Linked DNA regions of Actinoalloteichus fjordicus. The protein of the gene in region 2 interacts with the protein of the main gene of each other region in a pairwise test. Links are inferred from orthologs where the notes say so. Each region holds a gene or a part of one and is shown on either strand. Other genes may lie near its edges. The genes, in order: ctaD, UA74_RS28790 and dnaE.

Region 1 (6,766 bases), 5.4 Mb from region 2 along the record:
GGCCGCCCTGGAAGTCGAACAGAAGTGTGGCCGAGATCCGGCCCCACACCGGCTCGCCAGAGGGATCGGTGAACCTGGCGTACTCCTGAATCCGAGGGACCTCGCCCGCGAGCAGCCGTGCGTAGTACTCGCGCACGGTGTCGATCTCTTCCGGATGGATCAGGTCCAGCAGGTTCAGCTCGGTCAGCGCCTCCTGCGGAGAACCCAGCATGGTCGCGAAGGCCTCGTTGACCTCTTCGATCTCGTTGTGCACGTCGCTGATGACGATGCCCAGCGCGGAGCCTGCGAAGATCTCCCGCAGCCTGGTCTCGCTGGCCCGCAGGTCCCGCTCTGCCTTGTTCTTCGCGCTGAGCAGGGCACGGTTGAGCTGCTCCTGCCGGTCGAGCACCTGATCGCGCAGGGCGACGGAGTACCCGGCGGCGAGTTCGCCGAGGAGTGCCACCACCTTGTGCGGCAGTCGATCGACCCCGCGCAGCCGAGGCTCGTCCAACAGCTGCGGGCCGAGCAGCGCGGTGGTGCTGCCGAGACTGTCCGGGCCGGTGAAGTGTCCCTCCACCAGCAGACGACCCATGTCGGTCGCGACGACCGTGCTGAAGGGCTCCGCTGCCAGCGCCCCGACGAGCCGGTTCAAGAACGTGTGGAGCTGCCGCTCGATGTCCGCGCGTTCCAGCGGGACATAGGTCGTCCGCGTCATGGCGGAGGCCCAACGCCGGACGAAATCAAGAGCCTGTGGGGAATCCACCTGGTTGCTTCTCCACCGTGAACATGCGGTTGATGCCGACTCGTCGGGCGACAGGCGAGGCGGTGCTGTTCTGCTCGTCAGGTCTTCAATCCGACACCAGCGTGTATACCGGAGTTCTCCGGGTGCGGGCCGACGGACGTCGGGTCTTCCGGCTGCCACTCGGGTGCCCAGACGAGGCCGGGCGCCACGAGTTCCAAGCCCGAGAACAGCGATTTCACCTGATCATGCTTTCGCATCGTGACCGGATTCGTGCTGCTCGCGTAGTATTCCACCAGGCGGTGCATTCCCTCGGTGAGCGACTCGTCTGTGACGTGCGAGATCGCGAGCATGCTGCCGGGCGCCATCCGATCCCGATACGCCGCGATGACGTCCAGCGGCCGATCCGAGTCGGGAATGAAGTGCAGCAGCGCCACCATCAACACCGCCACCGGCTGATCGAAGTCGATCAACGCTCTGGTGTGTGGGGGGACTCGAGGATGCTCGCGGGATCTCGGAGATCGGCGTGCACGACCTCGGCGAGGTCGACGTCCTCCAGGATCATCTCGCTGTGTGCGACCGCGACCGGCTCGTTGTCGACGTAGACGACCCTGCTGCGCGGCTCCACCTGCTGCGCGACCTCGTGCACGTTGCCGACCGTCGGCACCCCGGAGCCGATGTCCAGGAACTGTCGGATGCCCGCTTTGACGCAGTATCGCACCACTCGGCCCAGGAAGGCCCGGTTGATTCTGGCCACCTCGTTGACACCGGGCAGCGCGGTGGCCACCTTCTTGGCCAGCTCGCGGTCGGCCGCGAAATTGCAGTTGCCGCCGAGGTAGTAGTCGTAGACCCGCGCCGCGCTGGGCTTCTCCACGTCCACGACTTTCGGCAGGCCACCAGGTAAGGAAGTCATCGAACACCTCGATTCACGATGAAAACGATTGATCAGCATACCGATCTTGAACGACGTGTCGAGAGTCCGCGCCGAAGGAGCTAAATCACCCGTTCGTCGGTATTGCCCCGGCATTCGGCCGATGTTTAACGCGAGCCCGTACCTGGATTCCGCCGGGCGGGAACGATACAGGCAAGGCGGGACCGAGTCCGGCGCGCAACGCGATGACGGTTCTTCGACCGAGGCTCGCCGCGGCCGTTCCGGCGAAGCCGCCCCCCCCGGGGGAGCGAGGCCCCGACGTCGATCCGCCGCCGTAGCCGGGCCCGGTTGTCCTGCACGGCTCGTCGGACCGGTGATCGACACCACGCGGCGGGCAGGCGAGAGGGGACGGCGGCGGGTGATCCGGGCGGGAACGGACGCCGATGACTAGGCCGGCTACGGCCCGAGTGCGCCGGCCGTGAGGCAGCGGTTTACGATCCGACACGAGCGTGTGCGGTCCATCCGGTCCGCTGACGCAGGTGAAGACAGGTCTACCAGGCCAGTGCAGGAGGCACCGTGACGGCCGTCGCTCCCCAGCCGATTGCGACACGCCCGTATCCGGCGCGCAAGGCGCCGAAGGGCTCCTTCCTGCTGAGGTCGTTGCGTACCACCGACCACAAGCAGATCGGCATCTACTACCTCGTCACCTCGTTCGGCTTCTTCATGGTCGGCGGCGCGATGGCGATGTTGATGCGTACCGAGCTTGCGGTTCCCGGTATGCAGTTCCTCTCGTTGGAGCAGTACAACCAGCTTTTCACCATGCACGGCACGATCATGCTGCTGCTGTTCGCCACGCCGATCCTCTTCGGCTTCGCGAACTTCATCCTGCCGCTGCAGATCGGTTCGCCGGACGTGGCGTTCCCTCGACTCAACGCCTTCTCCTACTGGCTGTACCTGTTCGGCGGATTGATCGTGATCGGCGGGTTCCTGACCCCCGGTGGCGCCGCCGACTTCGGCTGGTTCGCCTACACGCCGCTGTCCAGTGCCATCCACTCGCCCGGCCTCGGTGCCGACCTGTGGATCGCCGGGCTGCTGGTGAGTGGTCTGGGCACCATCCTCGGCGCGGTCAACATGATCACCACGGTGGTCTGTCTGCGTGCGCCCGGCATGACGATGTTCCGGATGCCGATCTTCACGTGGAACATCCTGGTCACCAGTCTCCTGGTGCTGATGGCGTTCCCGATCCTGACCGCAGCTCTGTTGGGGCTGATGGCCGATCGGCATCTGGGCGCCCACGTCTTCGACCCGGCCAACGGCGGCGTGATCCTCTGGCAGCACCTCTTCTGGTTCTTCGGCCATCCAGAGGTCTACATCGTGGCGCTGCCGTTCTTCGGCATCGTCTCCGAGATCTTCCCGGTGTTCAGCCGCAAGCCGCTGTTCGGTTACAAGGGCCTGGTCTTCGCGACGCTGGCGATCGCGGCCCTGTCGGTGACGGTGTGGGCACACCACATGTACGCCACCGGCGCGGTGCTGCTGCCCTTCTTCGCCTTCACCACGTTCCTGATCGCCGTGCCGACCGGAGTCAAGTTCTTCAACTGGATCGGCACGATGTGGCGAGGCCAGCTCACCTTCGAGACTCCGATGCTGTTCAGCGTCGGCTTCCTGGTGACCTTCCTCTTCGGCGGTCTGTCCGGCGTGCTGCTGGCCTCCCCGCCGATCGACTTCCACGTCTCGGACACGTACTTCGTGGTGGCGCACTTCCACTACGTCCTCTACGGCACGATCGTGTTCGCCGTCTTCGCGGGCATCTACTTCTGGTTCCCGAAGATGGTGGGCCGGATGATGGACGAGCCGCTGGGCAAGCTGCACTTCTGGCTGACCTTCCTCGGCTTCCACGGCACCTTCCTGGTGCAGCACTGGCTGGGCAACGAGGGCATGGTCCGCCGGTACGGCGACTACCTGCCGGAAGACGGCTTCACCACGCTGAACATCATCTCGACGGTGGCCGCGTTCGTCCTGGGCGCCTCGACGCTGCCGTTCCTGTGGAACGTGTTCAAGAGCTACCGCTACGGCGAGATCGTCACCGTCGACGACCCGTGGGGTTACGGCAACTCGCTGGAATGGGCGACGAGCTGCCCGCCGCCTCGGCACAACTTCACCGAACTGCCAAGGATTCGGTCCGAACGCCCTGCCTTCGAGCTGCACTATCCACATATGGTGGAGCGGATGCGCATCGAGGCGCATACCGGCGGCAAGCACGGCCCCCCTGGGGAGATCGACGGCTCGCCCGCGCCTTCTGAACGGCTCACCCATGCTCTGGAGCCGGAAGACCAGAAGACCGACGACCCTCGGGACAAGTAGTCCCGTCGGCTCTCGCGTACCGCGTCGAGCAGTCTCTTCGTCGAGCCCCGTGTTCCGGCCTTCCCGCCGGGCACGGGGCTCGATCGATTTCAGCGGCCGGTTCTGACGTCGGCCAGGAGGAGCGGGAACGACAGTGACAGCGACAGGATCGACCTCAGTGCTGATGACCGTGACCGGCCTGGACAAGCCGGGGGTCACCTCGGTGCTCTTCGCCGCGTTGACCCGGCACGGCGTCGACGTCCTGGACGTCGACCAGGTCGTCATCCGAGGCAGGCTGGTGCTGGGAGTGCTGGTGGACACCCAGCACGATCCGGAGGGCCTACAGGAGTCCGTCGAACAGGCGATGGCCAGCGTAGGAATGCAGGTCGAGGTGGTGATCGGCGGCGCACAGGCGGAACATGCCCGCCATGTCCCCACCCACGCGCTGGTCGTGCTGGGCAGTCCGCTGAGCGCCCGAGCCTTCACCATGGTCGCGAGGGGACTGGCCGCCGAGGGCGTGAACATCGACTCGATCCGGCGCGTCGCCGACTACCCCGTCACCGGTCTGGAACTGCTCGTCGCGGCGGACGGCGGCGATGCGCAGTCCGACGCCCGGCTGGTCTCGGCGATGACCCGGGTGGCGACCAAGGCCGGGGTCGACATCGCGGTGGAGCGCGCGGGGCTGGCGCGGCGGGCCAAGCGGCTGGTGGTCTTCGACGTCGACTCGACCCTGATCCAGGGTGAGGTCATCGAGATGCTCGCGGCCAAGGCAGGCCGGGAGGCCGAGGTGCGTGCGGTCACCGAGGCGGCGATGCGCGGCGAGGTCGACTTCACCGAGTCGTTGCATCGTCGCGTCGCCGCGCTCGAAGGCCTGCCCGCCACCGTGCTCGCCGAGGTGGCGGAGCTGCTGGAGCTGACGCCCGGCGCGCGCACCACCGTGCGCACCCTCAAGCGGCTCGGCTTCCGCTGCGGCGTGGTCTCCGGCGGCTTCTCGCAGGTAGTGCAGTATCTCGTCGACGATCTCGGACTCGACTTCCATGCCGCCAACGAGCTGGAGATCGTCGACGGTCGGCTCACCGGCCGGGTGCTGGGCGAGGTGGTCGACCGGGCGGGCAAGGAGACCGCGCTGCGCCGGTTCGCGGACTCCTTCGGCATTCCGCTCGCGCAGTGCGTCGCGGTCGGCGACGGGGCCAACGACATCGACATGCTCTCCGCCGCCGGGCTCGGCATCGCGTTCAACGCCAAGCCCGCCCTGCGGGCGGTGGCCGACACGGCGCTGTCCGCGCCGTTCCTGGACGCGGTGCTGTTCGTCTTGGGCGTCACCAGGGCCGAGGTGGAGGAGGCCGACGCCGCCGAGGGCGTGCTGCGCCGGGTCCCGCTCGACTACTGAGCCGGGCAGCGATCACGGCGGCCGGGGGTCCGGGTGGGCCTCCCCGCCGCCGAGTCGTTCGTCGTCCGCCGACCGGGGTCAGTCGTCGATGCGACGCAGGGCGGCGCGGACGACCTCGGGGTCGGTGGTCGTCCAGAACGGCGGCAGCGACGCCCGCAGGAAGCTGCCGTAGCGGGCCGTCATCAGCCGGGGGTCCAGGATCGCGATCACGCCGCGATCGTTCGCCGAGCGCAGCAGCCTGCCCGCGCCCTGGGCGAGCAGCAGGGCCGCGTGCGTGCCCGCGACGGTGATGAACCCGTTGCCGCCGCTCGCCGCGACCGCGCGCTGTCGTGCCGAGGCCAACGGATCGTCCGGGCGGGGGAAGGGAATCCGGTCCATCACGACCAGTTGCAGGGCCGAGCCGGGCACGTCGACGCCCTGCCAGAGCGAGAGCGTGCCGAACAGACAGGTGCTCGCGTCCTCGGCGAACTTCGACACGAGTAGCGAGGTGCTGTCCTCACCCTGGCACAGCAGCGGGACGTCTAGTCGGTCCCGCAGCGCCTCGGTGGCCTGTTTGGCGGCCCGCATGGAGGAGAACAGCCCGAGGGTTCGGCCGCCTGCGGCCTCGACCAGCTCCGCGAGTTCGGTCAGGTAGTCCTCGTGGAGGCCGGTCCGTCCCGGCGGGGGCAGGTGACGGGCGATGTAGAGGATGCCGCTCTTGGAGTGCTGGAACGGCGAACCGACGTCCATGCCCTGCCAGGGCGTGTCGGCGGCGTCGGACGGCGGCGGGGTCGACGTCGCCGTTCCGGCGGCGCGCGCGGCCTGCGGTCCGGTGGGCGGCAGGCCCCACTGGCGGGCCAGGGTGTCGAAGGAGCCGCCCAGTGCGAGGGTCGCGGAGGTCAGCACCACCGTGCGCGGCCCGAAGAGTCGTTCCCGCAGCAGGCCGCCGACGCCCAGCGGCGCCACCCGGACCGTGGTGGGCGTCGCGTCGTGTGGATCACGTGGCCCCCCGGCCAGCCAGACGACGTCGTGCCGCTCGGCCTCCGCACCGTCGAAGGCCTCCAGAAGACGTTCGGCGGTGTCGTGGACGTCGTCGAGCAGGGCCAGTGCGAGCCTGCGCTCGGTGGCGCCGTCCACGTCCTCGCGCCGTTCGGTGCCCAGCGCGGTGATGCACGCGTGTGCCCCGTCCCGCACCGTCGCCAGCGCGGCCCCCAGCGCGGGCGGCAGCGCCTCCAGCCTGCCGTGCTGCGAGTCCTCGAACACCATCGAGAGGCCCTCGCCCGCCTCGATGAGCCGATCCACCACCTGCTGGTCGACCTGCCTGCCGCAGCGTCGCGCGGCGGCGACCACCGAGGCCGAGGTGATCTCGGCGGTGGCTGCCGAGGTGACTCGGTCCACCAGGTCGTGCGCCTCGTCGACGATCACCACGTCATGCTCTGGCAGCACCGGTGCGTCGCCCATGGCGTCG
Region 2 (6,738 bases):
CTGGCAGGCTCTGCGACGACTGATGCGCTGAGTCGGCGCCGTGCGGCGCCGGATCGCGTGCGCACCAGACCCTCTTCACAGTCGTGGAGTTCGACCGCATGTCCGGCCGGAACCCGAGCCGCCTCGTCCGCGCTTCGCCGGCGAGGCAGCAGGCACCGGGCACGGACTCTCCAGCCGACGGGAAGGGCCCGAACGATGACGGTCGACGATCACGACGTCGACGCACCCCTGTGGGAGGCGCTGAGCGCGCTCTATCTCACGGCGACCGAAGCCCTCGATCAGCTCCTCGCCACCCGCTACCGCCTGACGACTCCGGAGTATCACCTGCTCGCCGCGTTGTTCGCCGCCCCGGAGCCCCAGGCCGTCGTGGCGCTGAAGGGCCGCGTGTCGCCCGTCGGGCTTCGCGACACACTGCGTGGCCTCGTCGACGCAGGCCTGGTGCTCGTCGAGGGCTGCGGCGTGGACGAGCGGGTTCGACTCACCATCAACGGTCGGGATCGGGTGGGCGCCGCGCGCCGCGATGTCCGTGATGTCACCGACGGTGTCGCCGCGCCGCTGACGGCGCAGGAGCGCGGCACCCTGGGCGGGCTGCTACGGCGGATGCGATGCACGACGCCGGGTTCGCGGGAGTCGGACCGACAGATCGTCGGTGTCGCTGAGCCGACGACAGCAGGCGGCAGCCCGGTGCCCGAGACCTGCGACGTCTGAGAGCCTGTCTGTGATCCCCCTGGCCCCGTGCAACAGGAAAGTGGGGATTAAAGACAGACTCCGAGGTCGCCCGGGGAGCCGGTCGCGGCGCCGGCGGGACGCGGCCGGATCGCCGACGCGGTGACGAGTGGCGGCCGTGACGACGAACACGGACCTCGGCTTCGGATGCCGAGACAGCGTGTTCGGTGCGTTCGCCCGGCGATCGGGCGCTGTTCGCGGCTCGCGCACGAGACGGCCGACCGGCCGGATCGGCGAAGGCGTGCTTGCGTGGCGACCCGGTGGCGCGAGCCGTCCGGAGCAGTGCGGCTCCGGACGCCCCGCCGACCTCACCGGTCGCCGCTGCCGTCCGGCCCGGCCCGGCCGCCGCCTCGGACGACGTCGAGCGCGGCAGCAACGCAGGCAGTCTCCCGCGCCAACCGGGATGTGCCGCTCACAGCAGCAGCTGCGAGATCGTGTGGATCGCCAGGCCAGCGAGCGCGCCGACGACCGTGCCGTTGATCCGGATGAACTGAAGATCCCTGCCGACCTGCAGTTCGATCTTGCGGGATGTCTCCTCGCCGTCCCAGCGTTCGACCGTGTCGCTGATCAAGGTGGTGATCTCTCCCTGGTAGTTCGTCACCACGTAGACGGCGGCGCCCTCCAGCCACCCGTCGGCCTTCGCCCGCAGCGCGTCGTCCTTGACCAGCCGCTCGCCGAGCGAGCGGATCCCGCCTTCCACCCGAAGACGCAGTTCGCTGGAGGGGTCCTCGGCGGCGTCCAGGATGAGCTGCTTGATCCTGCTCCAGACTGAGCCCGCGAGGTTCTGCACCGCCGGGTGGTCGAGGACCTGCTGCTTGAACTGCTCCGCCTTGTCCATCGCGACCGGATCGTTCTGCAGGTCGGAGGCGAACTCGGTGAGGAACTTGTCCAGCATCTGCCGGACCTCGTGGTTCTTGTCCGTCTTGACCGCCCAGGCGAAGGCGAGGATCTCGTTGTAGATCCGATCGCCGACCATGTCGTCGACGAATCTCGGCGACCAGGACGGCGCCCGTTTGCTCACCAGCCCGCGCAGGCTCTCCCGATTGCGCTCCACCCACTCGTACGCGCGGTCGCAGAGCATGTCCACCAGTCGGTGATGTGACCGCTCCTCCACGACCTGTTCGAGGACCTTGCCGATCGGCGGGCCCCACGGGCGGTCGACGAGCTTGCGGAGCAGCGCCTGCTCCAGCACGGCCTGGACGTCCTCGTCTCGCAGCACGGTCACCGCGCCCCGAGTGGCCGCCGCCAGCTCGGAGGTGAGCCGGGCGGCGTTCTCCGGCTTCGCCAGCCACGTCCCGACTCGCCTGGCGACCTCGGCGCGCTTCAGCTTCTCCCTGATCACCTGTTCGGAGAGGAAGTTGGAGCCCACGAAGTCGCCGAGGCTCTTGCCGAGAGCGTCCTTCCGGGTCGGAATGATCGCCGTGTGCGGGATCGGCAGGCCCAGCGGTCGGCGGAACAACGCCGTCACCGCGAACCAGTCGGCGAGCGCACCGACCATGCCCGCCTCGGCCGCGGCACGCACGTAGCCGACCCAGGCGGCGGCGCCCTGGTTCTCCTGCCATCGGGCGATCACGTAGATCACCGATGCGACCAGCAGTAACCCGGTGGCGGCCGCCTTCATCCGGCGCAGGCTGCTGCGCTTGTCCAACTCGCTCGCGGTAAGTGGCTGCACGGGTCGATTCTCGCTCACCAGGACGCCTGACAGGATCAGAACTTGTGCGCACACCTGCTCTCGTCTCCCGACTTCAGCCGTTCACGTCGACGATCTTCGCCGAGATGACCGCCTCGGCGGTGCGAACCGGCGCCATCAACCTCGGTCAGGGGTTCCCCGACACGGACGGGCCGATGGGAATGCTCCAGATGGCCCGTCGGGCGATCGCGGAGGGCGTGAACCAGTACCCGCCGGGTCTCGGCAGGCCAGAACTGCGGCAGGCGATCGCGGATCATCGGCTGACGCAGTACGGCACCGAGTACGACCCCGACACCCAGGTGCTGGTCACCACGGGTGCGACCGAGGCCATCGCCGCCGCCCTGTTGGCGCTGGTCGAGCCGGGTGAGGAGGTCATCGTCATCGAGCCGTACTACGACTCCTACGCGGCGGCCATCGCGATGGCGGGCGGGGTGCGACGGGCGGTGCCGTTGCGGGCGAACCCCGACACCGGGCGCTTCGAGCTGGACCTGGTCGCCCTTCGCGCCGCCGTCGGCCCCGCCACCAGGGCGATCCTGGTGAACTCACCGCACAACCCCACGGGAACGGTCTTCAGCAGCGCGGAGCTGGCCGGGATCGCCGAGGTGTGTCGTGAGCACGACCTCCTGGCCATCACGGACGAGGTGTACGAGCACCTGATCTTCGACGACGCCAGGGAAGGGCATCGACATCGTTCGCTGGCCGCCCTGCCGGGGATGTCGGAGCGCACGCTCGCGATCTCCAGCGCAGGCAAGACCTTCAGTGCCACCGGCTGGAAGATCGGCTGGGTCTGCGGCTCCGTCGAGCTGGTCCACGCGGTCAAGGCCGCCAAGCAGTTCCTCACCTTCACCGGGGGTGCGCCCTTCCAGCCTGCCGTCGCGCACGCCCTGCGGCACGAGCTCGACTGGGTGGAGCGGATGCGCAAGGACCTGGCCGCCAAGCGGGATCGGCTGAGCGAGGGACTGGCCACGGCGGGCTTTGGCGTGCTGCCCAGCGAGGGCACCTACTTCGTGTGTGCCGACGTCCGGCCGTTGGGTTTCACCGACGGTGCCGACCTGTGCCGGGCACTGCCCGAGCAGATCGGGGTGGCGGCGATTCCGGTGCAGGCGTTCTGTGACGAGCCCGACATGGCTCGTCACCTGGTGCGTTTCGCGTTCTGCAAGCGCAACGAGATCCTCGATGAGGCGCTGCGGAGGCTGCGGCGTCTCTGAGGTCGGTGTCGTGCCCGCATGACGGCGGGCATCGGTGCCTGCCGGGCCCGGGTGGTGCCCGACGACCGCAGGCGCGGCCGGATCGGCGGCTCGCTGGCTCGACCGGGTGTCGGCCGCCTGCCTGCTCGGGACCGGCGACTTGGCAGGTGCGCGGCCTGCCTGCCGCCGCAGGCCGACGAGGGAGAAGGCGGCCGCTGCCCGACGACCTACCGAGGGCGGCGGCGGGTCCAGCTCGTCGAAGAGGGCGGCGAGTCTGCTCAGCAGGCCCTGATCGCCCTCGTTCACTCGGACCGCACCGTGTCGGGCGCGACGGGGCCTGATCCCGGTCCCGGTGCTCCGAGGCCGACGGCGGTCCGGGCCGCATCGGGGGCGGGCGCCGGGTCGTCGTGTCGGACGAGACCGGGACGTCCTTCGCCTGCGTCCCCGGGAGCAGCTGCGTCGCGGTGGGGGACCCGCCCTCCTGCCGCAGACTCGCTCGAGCGGGCCGACCGTGCAGTGGCCGGGCCCACCAGCGCGCGAAGCCGGGCGAGACACCGGTTCCTGGTCGGACCGACGCTGTTGGCAGGCATGTTCATCGCCTCCCCGACCTGGGCGTACGTCCAGTCGGGATGAAAGGCCATCGCGCGCAGCAGCCTGCGGCATCGGGCGGGCAGCCTGTTGAACGCCTGCCACAGCGCGCGGTCCTGTTCGGCGAGCAGGACGACGTTCTCCGGCGTCTCCTCCATCGGCCGATCGGCCTGTCTCGGCTCTGCGGGGTGTTCTTCCCAGGTCTGTTCGCGACGTCGCAGGGCCACCATGCGCAGTGACTCGCGGCGGGCCGTGGTCATGAGCCAGCCGGGGAGCTTCTTCGGCTCCCGCAACGAGGCCAGCCGTTCGGTGAGCCGCAGCCAGGTGGCCTGGCAGACGTCCATGGCATCGGCGTTGGGCAGTCGGTGTGCTCTGGCGACCGCCCAGATCAGTCGCGAGTAGCGCCGAACCAGGTCCTGCCAGGCCGTCCGGTCGCCGTCCATGGCACGCAGCACCAGCCGCTCGACGTCTCCCGTCGATGAGTGGGGTCGCACGTCTCCTACCTCCGATGTCGTCGTCCGCTGAGTCCGCGCTTGGAGCCTTCGCAGGTGGGACGGGCTCCGTTGATCGACTGAGAACGCCCGAAGGGGTGAGCGGCGCCCGCGTGCGGATCACTGGGCCGGGTGATGGCTGCCCGCGTGCCGCCGGTCCACCGCACGACTGACCGCCGTCATGTGTCGAGGGGTCTCCCGTCAGGAGTCGAGGCGGACGACCTGATCGTCGAGCACGCGCGAGTGGTGGCGATCGGTGCGCGAGTCCTGGTGGCGGAGCCTTCCCGAGGCTGCCGCGTCGATGCCGATCCGGCCGGGCAGTGCTGCTGCCTTTACGCCTGCTGAGGCGGGTGCCTGCCTTCGTCCTCGGCGCGGGCCGCGCAAAGAACACCGGGTGTATAGCTCAGGTGTATACACCCGGTGTACTGTGTGACCATGTCAATCAGCCAGACCCTTCTCGGGTTGCTCGAGAACGGGCCGAGGCACGGGTACGACCTCAAGCGCGCTTATGACGAACGCTTCGGTCGGGACCGTGCGCTGCACTACGGGCAGGTCTACTCGACCCTCGCGCGGCTGCTCCGCGACGGCCTGGTGGAGATCGACGGCATCGAGGCGGGCGACGGGCCGGAACGTAAGCGCTACGCCATTACCGAGGCGGGCCTGGCGCAGGTCACCGCCTGGTTGGAGACGCCGGAGAAGCCGGACTCCTATCTCCAGAACAAGCTCTACACCAAGGTCGTCCTCGCCCTGATGTCCGGGCGGGACGCCACCCTTCTGCTGGACGCGCAGCGGGCCGCTCACCTGGCGGTGATGCGCGACCTCACCCGCCGGAAGCGCGGCGCGGAGGTCACGGACCACATCGTCCTCGACTTCGCGCTCCTGCACCTTGAAGCCGACCTGAAGTGGCTCGACCTCGCCGCTTCCCGTCTCGGGCCGCTGGCCAAGGAGATTCAGTCATGACCACCGCGTCCGACCAGCCCGATTCGACCTCGGGTGCACCGATCCTCACCGGCGCCGACCTGCACCTGGACTTCGGCCAGACCCGTGCCCTGCGGGGAGCGGGGCTGTCGGTCTGTCCCGGCGAGATCGTCGCCGTGATGGGCACGTCCGGTTCCGGCAAGTCCACCCTGCTGCACTGCCTGGCGGGCATTCTCAGCCCGAAGTCCGGGTCGGTGACCTTCGCCGGGCGTGAGGTGACCGCGATGACCGACGTCGAGCGCAGCGCGCTGCGGCGCAGCGAGTTCGGCTTCGTCTTCCAGTTCGGGCAGCTCGTGCCGGAGCTGTCGATCGTCGAGAACGTGGCGCTGCCGCTGCGGCTGTGCGGTGTCAAGGGCAGACAGGCCGCCGTCGACGCCAAGGGGTGGCTCGACCGTCTCGACGTCGCACACATCGCCGACCACCGGCCCGGTGAGATCTCCGGCGGCCAGGGGCAGCGGGTGGCGATCGCACGGGCGCTGGTCGCGCGTCCGAAGGTGATCTTCGCCGACGAGCCGACCGGCGCGCTCGACACGTTGCAGGGCGAGCAGGTCATGACCCTGCTCACCGAGACGGCACGGGAGACCGACGCCGCCGTGGTGCTGGTGACCCACGAACCCACCGTCGCCGCCTTCGCCGACCGCGAGGTCATCGTCCGCGACGGCATGACCCGGTCGGGGGAGATCAAGGCGGAGGAGTTCGCCCGATGAACGGTGACCGACGCGGCGTGCTGCGCCGATGGGCCCAAGACCTGGCCCTGGGGGTCCGACTGGCTGTCGGGGGCAGTCGGACCCCCTGGGGCCGCATCTCGCTGACCGCGATCGGCGCGGGCCTCGGCGTGGCGGTGCTGTTACTGCTGGCCTCGGCGGGCTCGGTGGTCGAGCAGCGTGCCGCGCGGGAGTCCGCACGGGCGGCCGACCGAGGCTTCGAGATCACCGATCCCAGCACGGCGCTTCACATCTATGAGAACCACATCGACCACGGTGGAACACAGTTTCGAGCCTTCTTCGTCGACGTCGCCGGAAACAGCCCGGAGCCGCCGCCCGGAGTCGAACGGCTTCCCGGACCGGGTGAGATCGTC
Region 3 (7,858 bases), 6.4 Mb from region 2 along the record:
CCTGCCAGGCGGTGCTGCGCCGTCCAGGGGCGGTACGGCCGAGGTGCGGCAGACAAGGCGAACGGGTGATCTTCCTGCCTGCTCCTCGGCGACGTTCCCCGGCCGTCACCAGGTGAGACGGGGCTGAACGCGATCACTGCCGAGCAGCCGTTCACCTGCTGTTGCGCCGGTCGGCGGCTGCGCTTCCTCGGTGCGTGATCGACGGTACATCTGGGTCGCTGATCGTGGTGGCCGCGTCCGGACGGACGTGTACTTCGTCGCTTCGCCTGGGAGCCGCACCGTGAGACAGACCAGATGGACCGCCGCCGCGCTCGCAGCGCTGGTGGCCTGCGGCGGCCTCGCCGCATCGGCATCGGCCGGGGAGAGGACCCCCGACCACAGCTCCGTCGGGACCTTCGACGTCATGAGTGACATTCAGGGCGGACTGCAGGCCTTCCGGGACGTGCGGGAGGCAGCCCACGAACTGGCGCCGGACTCGAAGGCACTGGTCATCAACGGCGACATCGTCGACCGGGGTTACGACTTCGAGTACCAGGAGGTCACCGACATCATCGCGGAGACTCCCGGGCCGCAGACCACGCTGTCCAGCATCGGCAACCACGAGGCCTACGCGCCCGCGTGGTGCTCCCCGACCGCCCTGTGCCAGCCCTCCTGGCCGAACGGCTTCACCGAGGAGGAGCTGTACGAGTCGTTCTTCGCGTTCGCGGGCCGGGACGAGGTCTACGCGGAGCAGGTCGTCGACGGGATTCCGCTGCTCGCGCTGGGCACCGAGCGGCTGATGTGGTGGGAGGACCCCAACCTGGACGACCACGTCTATCTGAGTGACGAGCAGCTCGACTGGCTCCGTGCCCGGCTCGACCACCACACCCGCGACGGGCGCCCGGCCTTCGTCTTCACCCATTACCCGCTGTACGACACCGTCACCTCGTCGGACGGCACCTCCGGCGAGTTCCATCTCCAGGACGAGGAGCTTCGGCAGGTCCTCGGCGACTACCCGCAGGCGGTGCTGTTCAGCTCGCACACGCACTCCTCGCTGCGGGACGACAAGTGGGCGAGGCGGGTCACCGTGCCCGGCGGCCACCCGGACGGCTTCACCGCCGTCAACACCGGGGCCGTCCTCAACCGGCAGGTCCTTCAGGTGAGCCTCGGCTCCGACGGGGCCCGTATCCGGGCTCGGGACGTCGCCGCCGACGAGTGGGTGCAGGACCTCGTCATTCCGACCGTGGACCCGAGGCTCCCGGCAGCGGGACTGCGCGTCGACCCGGTCTCCGAGCACGTCGCCCCCGGAGCCTCGGTGGAGGTGACGGCCGAGTTCGCCAACCTGAGCAGCCGACGGCTCATCCACGTCAGGCTGGAGCCGGTCGTGCCCGAGGGCTGGGCGGCCGAGCGCATCGCCGAGTCGGGACGTCGGCACCTCGGCCGAGGCGAGACCGCGTCGGCTACCTGGCGACTCAGTCCGGTGGACGGCGTCGAGCAGTCCGACGTCCTCGACTTCGCGGTGGACGCCGAGTACGGGCGAGGCAGCAAGGCAGGCAGGATCAGCGAACAGGCCTCGATCGAGATCGTCGAGGCGCCCAGCGGGACGTCGTACGTCTCCGACCTGCCGTTCCTCTCCTCGTCCAACGGCATCGGCCCCGTCGAGCGGGACCTGAGCAATGGCGCGATCGGCGAGGGTGACGGTCATCCGCTGACTGTGAACGGCGTCCGTTACGACAAGGGCCTCGGCACCATGGCCCCGTCGGAGACGGTGGTGCACCTGGGCCAGAACTGCACGCGATTCGCCGCCTCGGTCGGCGTCGACGACCGTGCTCCGCAGTCTTCGCAGAACCGGCCCGACGACGGCCGAGGCGACGGCGGCGACGTGGTCTTCCAGGTGTGGGCCGACGACGAGAAGGTCTGGGACAGCGGCGTCGTCCACGCGGGAGAAGGCGCCCGCGACATGGACGTCCACCTCAACGACGCCGAGACGCTGCGGCTGGTCGTCACCGACGGCGGCGACGAGAACTGGTGGGACTACGCCGACTGGGGTCTGGCCCGCGTGACCTGCGGCGGCTGAGGCCCGGGCGGCGTCACCACCGTCTCGAATCCTGTCGCACCACGGCGAGGGCGTCCCCACGGGCGCCCTCGCCCGCTTTTCGGCCGGGTCTCGTCGAGGCGGGGCGTCGTCCGTCGAACGTGGGAGGCACGCCCGCCGCCCTGACCGGATGTCCTCGCCGTCGTGGGAGTCTCGCGCACGGCCCCACCGCGCGTGAGCGGGCTCGTACTGCTCGAGTTCTCTTCGGGTCGTTTCGGCTCGTCATGCCTGCTCAGCGGCGGTATGAAGGCGCCGTCCGACCGTCTCGACCGCCGACCCCCCGAGTGGTGGGCACCCGGCGTGAAGTGTGAAGCTGTAGAACCGCCGAATCCTGCCTTCGGCCGGACCGCGCGCTCGACCCGGGGGCGGCGCGGCACACACTGGGACGCCAGGAAGAGAGCACTGTGTCGGATCAGTTCGTCCACCTGCACGTACACACCGAGTACTCGATGCTCGACGGGGCCGCCAAGGTCGCACCCCTGTTCGCCGAGGCCGCCAGGCTCGGGATGCCCGCCGTGGGCATGACCGACCACGGCAACATGTACGGGGCGGACGAGTTCTACCAACAGGCGAAGAAGAAGGGCATCAAGCCGATCATCGGCATCGAGGCCTACATCGCGCCTGCCAGCCGCTTCCACAAGAAGCCGGTGTTCTGGGGCGAGTCGGGGCAGCGGTCCAGCGATCAGTCCGGTGAGGGCGGCGACGTCTCCGGTGCCGGTGCGTACACGCATATGACGATGTTCGGCGGTAATGCCACCGGCCTGCGTAATCTCTTCACGCTCTCCAGCCGGGCCAGCATGGAGGGCTACTACCGTAAGCCCAGGATGGACCGCGAGCTGATCGCCGAGCATGCCGAGGGGATCATCGCCACCACCGGCTGCCCCTCGGGCGAGGTGCAGACCCGGCTCCGGCTGGGGCAGCCCGCGGCGGCCATGCAGGCCGCGTCGGACTACAAGGACATCTTCGGCGCCGACAACTTCTTCCTCGAGCTGATGGACCACGGGCTGCCCATCGAGCGCTCGGTCCGCGAGGGCCTGCTGCACATCGGCCGTGAGCTGAACCTGCGTCCGCTGGCGACCAACGACTCGCACTACGTCACCAAGGACCAGGCGGACGCGCACTCCGCGCTGTTGTGCGTCCAGGCAGGCAAGACCCTCAACGACCCGACCCGGTTCAAGTTCGACGGCGACGGCTACTACCTGAAGTCGGCCGCAGAGATGCGCGCCTACTGGGACTCCGAGGTCCCCGGCGCCGCGGACAACACCCTGCTCATCGCCGAGCGCATCGAGTCCTACGACGAGGTCTACGCCCACCACGATCGGATGCCGGTCTTCGAGGTCCCCGAGGGCCACGATCAGGTGAGCTGGCTGCACCAGGAGGTCATGACGGGCCTGCGGTGGCGGTTCCCCGACGTCATCCCGGACGGCTACGTGGAGCGGGCCGAGTTCGAACTCGACGTCATCGCGCAGAAGGGCTTCCCTGCCTACTTCCTCGTCGTCGGCGACCTCGTCAAGCACGCCAAGGAGGTCGGCATCCGCGTCGGCCCCGGCCGAGGATCGGCTGCGGGATCACTGGTCGCGTACGCGCTGGGCATCACCAACCTGGACCCGATCCCGCTCGGCCTGCTGTTCGAGCGGTTCCTGAATCCCGAGCGCGCGTCGATGCCCGACATCGACATCGACTTCGACGACCGCAGGCGCGGCGAGATGGTGCGCTACGCGACCGACAAGTACGGCTCGGACCGGGTGGCCCAGGTCATCACCTTCGGCACGATCAAGACGAAGGCCGCGATCAAGGACTCCGCGCGAGTCCACTACGGCCAGCCCGGCTACGCCATCGCCGACCGGATCTCCAAGGCGCTGCCGCCGCCCGTCGCCGCCAAGGACATCCCGCTGTCCGGCATCGTCGACTCCAGCCACGAGCGCTACGCCGAGGCGGCGGAGGTCCGCACCCTGGTCCAGAACGACCAGGAGGTCTCGACGATCTTCGAGACCGCCAGGGGACTGGAGGGCCTGATCCGCAACGCGGGCGTCCACGCCTGCGCGGTGATCATGTCCTCCGAGCCGCTGATGGAGGCGATTCCGCTCTGGCGGCGGGACGACGGCGCCATCATCACCGGCTGGGACTATCCGTCCTGCGAGGCCATCGGCCTGCTGAAGATGGACTTCCTCGGTCTGCGGAACCTGACGATCATCGGCGACGCCATCGAGAACATCAAGGCCAACAAGGGCGAGGACATCGACCTCGACCGGCTGCTGGTGGACGACAAGGCCACCTACGAGTTGCTCGGTCGAGGCGACGCACTCGGCGTGTTCCAGCTCGAGGGCGGCGCGATGCGCGACCTGCTCCGGCGGATGCAGCCCACCGAGTTCAACGACATCATCGCGGTCAACGCGTTGTACCGGCCCGGTCCGATGGCGATGAACACGCACAACAACTACGCCGACCGGAAGAACGGGCGACAGAAGATCACCCCGATCCATCCGGAGCTCGAAGAGCCGCTGGCCGAGATCCTGGGCGAGACCTACGGTCTGATCGTCTACCAGGAACAGATCATGCGTACCGCGCAGAAGGTCGCCGGGTACTCGATGGGTCGCGCGGACGTGCTCCGCAAGGCGATGGGTAAGAAGAAGAAGGAGGTGCTCGAGCAGGAGTTCGAGGGCTTCCAACAGGGCATGCGGAGTCAGGGCTACTCCGACGAGGCCGTGCAGACGCTCTGGGACACGGTGCTGCCCTTCGCCGGGTACGCGTTCAACAAGTCGCACGCTGCGGGCTATGCGCTGGTGGGCTACTGGACCGCGTATCTGAAGGCCCATCACCCCGCCGAGTACATGGCGGCGCTGCTGACCTCGGTCGGCGACAACAAGGACAAGTCGGCCATCTACCTGTCCGAGTGCAGGCGGCTGGGCATCAAGGTCCTCGCGCCGGACGTGAACGAGTCGGTGCACCGGTTCGCCGCCGTCGGCAGCGACATCCGCTTCGGCCTCGGCGCCATCCGCAACGTGGGCGCCAACGTCGTCCAGTCGGTCATCGATCGGCGGGCCGAGAAGGGCCGCTACACGTCCTTCACCGACTTCCTCGACAAGGCCGAGATCGCCGTCTGCAACAAGCGAGTGGTGGAGTCGCTGGTCAAGGCGGGCTCCTTCGACTCCTTCGGCCATTCGCGTCGGTCGCTCATCGAGCATCACGAGGCGGCGGTGGACGCCGTGATCGGCCTCAAGCGTCAGGAGGCCCTCGGCCAGTTCGACCTCTTCGGCGGGGGTGACGACGGCGAGAAGTCCGCCGACGCCTCGCCGCTGGCGCATCTGCACTTCGCGCCGGAAGAATGGCCGCGCAAGCAGCTCCTGGCCTACGAGCGGGAGATGCTGGGCCTGTACGTCTCCGCGCATCCGCTGGACGGCGCGGAGCGCATCCTGCACAAGCATGCGCCGAGGACCATCGCGGCGATCCTGGCCGACCCGCCCAAGGAGGGCGAGATCGTCCTGGCCGGGATGATCTCCTCCCTGGAACGTCGGGTGAACAAGCAGGGCGAGCCCTGGGCCATTGCCACGGTGGAGGACCTGGACGCCTCGGTGGAGGTGCTCTTCTTCGCCAAGAGCTACAGCGTGCTGGCCGCCGATCTGGTGGAGGACTCGGCGGTGGCGATCAAGGGCCGGGTCAACTGGCGCGAGGAGAAGATGTCCGTGTTCGGCTCCGGCATCGTCACCCTGGACATCAGCGAGGCCGAGTCCAATCCGGGCGCCGCGCCGCCGGTCACCCTGCTCTGCAACGTCGAGAAGCTGAACCGCGACGTCGTCCTGGAGCTCAAGCGGACGCTCGCCGCGCACCGAGGCGACGTGCCGGTGCGTCTGACGCTGTCGTATCAGACGCAGAAGGAGACCTACCTGGTGAACGACTATCCGATCGAGATGACTCCGGCGTTGGTCGGCGAGCTCAAGGCCATTCCGGGGGTCGCGCTGGGAGCGTGACCCCCGCCTGCCCTCCTTCGCTGCTCGGGCGGAGGAGGGCGGGGCGGTCGGGGTCGATCGGCAGGCCGGGCCGCGGTGTGGGCGCCGGGCCCGCACGCGGCACTACGCCGAGCCTGCGCTCCCGGCCCGCGCGGGCGGAGGAGTCGCGGTGATTCCGGCCAGGACCGGCGGCAACGGACCCCGGTGCAGGACGCCGAGCCGCTGGGTGGCTCGGGTGAGCGCCACGTAGAGTTCGGCCGCGCCTCGGGGGCCGTGGGCGAGAATTCGCTCCGGCTCCACCACCAGGACGGCGTCGAACTCCAGTCCCTTCGTCTCCGACGCGGCCATCGCGCCCGGCGTCCCCGGCGGTCCGATCACGACACTGGTGCCCTCGCGCCCGGCCTCGTCCCGGACGAACTCCTCGATGGCGGCGGGCACCTCGTCCTCGGTGACCTGCCTGGCCCACGGCCCGACACCGCATGCGCGGACCGAATCCGGCGGCCGGACCCCTGGCGCGAAGTCGGCGAGCAGCCCGGCGGCGACGGCCATGATCTCCGCCGGGGTGCGGTAGTTCATCGACAGCGACCGGTACAGCCAGCGGCCGGGCACGTACGGCTGGAGCATCGTGTCCCAGGACGTCGCGCCTGCCGCCGACCGCCGCTGGGCGAGGTCGCCGACCACTGTGAAGGAACGGCCGGGGCAGCGACGCATCAACACCCGCCAGTCCATCTCCGACAACTCCTGTGCCTCGTCGACCACGACGTGCCGGTAGGTCCAGTCCCGGTCGGCGGCGGCGCGTTCGGCGAGTTCACGGGTGTCGCGCTCGAGGAATCGATCGGCCAGGTCCTCGGCGTAGAGCAGGTCCTTGGCGAACAGGTGGTCTTCGTCGTCCATCGAATCCTCGCGGCCGACCAGGATGTCCAGCACACCCGCGGCGTATTCGGCCTCGGCCTGCTGCTCCCGCTCGGCGGCCCGATCGGCCTTCTCGGCGGACGGGTCGGGGCCCAGCAGATCGATGAGTTCGTCGAGCAGCGGCACGTCGGACACCGTCCAGGCCTGGCCGTCGGCCCGGGACAACGCCGGGTCCGCGCCCGCCGTGCTCAACCGCTCTGGTGACGTGTACAGCTGCGCCAACAGCGTCTTCGGGGTCAGCGTCGGCCAGAGCTCGTTCAGCGCGGCGGTGAAGACGTCGTTCTCGGCGAGTTCCGTGCGCAACTCGGCCCGGAGGTTCTCCCATGCCTTGCGGTCGTCTCTGGTCAGCCAGCCTCGGCCGATTCGGGCGATCGCCCGCTCGGTGAGGGCCCAGGTGATGATCTCGGTGAACACGGCGCGTGCTTCGTTGTGCGGCAGCCCGCTTGCCCGAGCCTCCTCCCTGGCCCATGCCGCGATCTCGGCGTCGAGCCGCACCGTGGCGTCGGCGAGTTCGACGGACACCGGCTGCGCGGGCAGCCGCTGTCGATCGGCGACCGCCGCCGCCAGCACGGCCAGGATCTCGCGCGAGCCCTTGAGCCTGGCGGCCTCCGGGGCGTCCTCGGCGGTGACGCGCAGTCCCGGCACGAGATCGCCGGTGGTCATGAACACCACGTTGGACTCGCCGAGCGACGGCAGGACTCGGCCGATGTGGTTCAAGAACGCCGGGTTGGGCCCGACCACGAGGACGCCGTGACGTTCCATCCGCTCCCGCTTCGTGTAGAGCAGGTACGCGACGCGGTGCAACGCCACCACGGTCTTCCCGGTGCCGGGGCCGCCCTCGATGACCAACACCCCCGGATGGTCGAGCCGGATGATCTCGTCCTGCTCGGCCTGGACCGTCGCCACGATGTCGCGCATCCCGTTC

Evidence for each region.
Region 1: the proteins of UA74_RS28790 (region 2) and ctaD interact in binary tests that used the Escherichia coli proteins (3 or more experiments, as listed by UniProt). The link is inferred for Actinoalloteichus fjordicus from one-to-one orthologs.
Region 3: the proteins of UA74_RS28790 (region 2) and dnaE interact in binary tests that used the Escherichia coli proteins (3 or more experiments, as listed by UniProt). The link is inferred for Actinoalloteichus fjordicus from one-to-one orthologs.

Annotation. Positions count from the first base shown.
Region 1 is NZ_CP016076.1:1,363,196-1,369,961, forward strand. What follows is about bases 1,629-4,557. They hold ctaD (aa3-type cytochrome oxidase subunit I), read left to right. Parts: upstream 1,629-2,165; coding sequence 2,166-3,950; downstream 3,951-4,557. Other genes in these bases: UA74_RS34165 (SAM-dependent methyltransferase), read right to left, coding at 1,629-1,631; serB (phosphoserine phosphatase SerB), read left to right, coding at 4,114-4,557. Also shown: UA74_RS06230 (putative bifunctional diguanylate cyclase/phosphodiesterase), read right to left, coding at 1-742; UA74_RS34160 (SAM-dependent methyltransferase), read right to left, coding at 820-1,191; more of UA74_RS34165, read right to left, coding at 1,188-1,628; more of serB, read left to right, coding at 4,558-5,319; UA74_RS06250 (ATP-dependent DNA helicase), read right to left, coding at 5,398-6,766. UniProt on the Escherichia coli protein: Cytochrome bo(3) ubiquinol oxidase is the terminal enzyme in the aerobic respiratory chain of E.coli that predominates when cells are grown at high aeration.
Region 2 is NZ_CP016076.1:6,740,849-6,747,586, reverse strand. Bases 1,633-4,533 are described here. They hold UA74_RS28790 (pyridoxal phosphate-dependent aminotransferase), read left to right. Parts: upstream 1,633-2,442; coding sequence 2,443-3,624; downstream 3,625-4,533. Other genes in these bases: UA74_RS28785 (RNA polymerase sigma factor), read right to left, coding at 3,906-4,533; UA74_RS28795 (DUF445 domain-containing protein), read right to left, coding at 1,633-2,347. Also shown: UA74_RS28805 (hypothetical protein), read left to right, coding at 1-23; UA74_RS28800 (MarR family winged helix-turn-helix transcriptional regulator), read left to right, coding at 196-708; more of UA74_RS28795, read right to left, coding at 1,139-1,632; more of UA74_RS28785, read right to left, coding at 4,534-4,685; UA74_RS28780 (PadR family transcriptional regulator), read left to right, coding at 5,118-5,642; UA74_RS28775 (ABC transporter ATP-binding protein), read left to right, coding at 5,639-6,367; UA74_RS28770 (ABC transporter permease), read left to right, coding at 6,364-6,738. UniProt on the Escherichia coli protein: Shows aminotransferase activity with methionine and histidine as substrates, and to a lesser extent also with phenylalanine.
Region 3 is NZ_CP016076.1:321,811-329,668, forward strand. Bases 2,222-6,242 are described here. They hold dnaE (DNA polymerase III subunit alpha), read left to right. Parts: upstream 2,222-2,523; coding sequence 2,524-6,042; downstream 6,043-6,242. Other genes in these bases: helR (RNA polymerase recycling motor ATPase HelR), read right to left, coding at 6,145-6,242. Outside these bases: UA74_RS01440 (NPCBM/NEW2 domain-containing protein), read left to right, coding at 281-2,056; more of helR, read right to left, coding at 6,243-7,858. UniProt on the Escherichia coli protein: DNA polymerase III is a complex, multichain enzyme responsible for most of the replicative synthesis in bacteria. This DNA polymerase also exhibits 3' to 5' exonuclease activity. The alpha chain is the DNA polymerase catalytic subunit.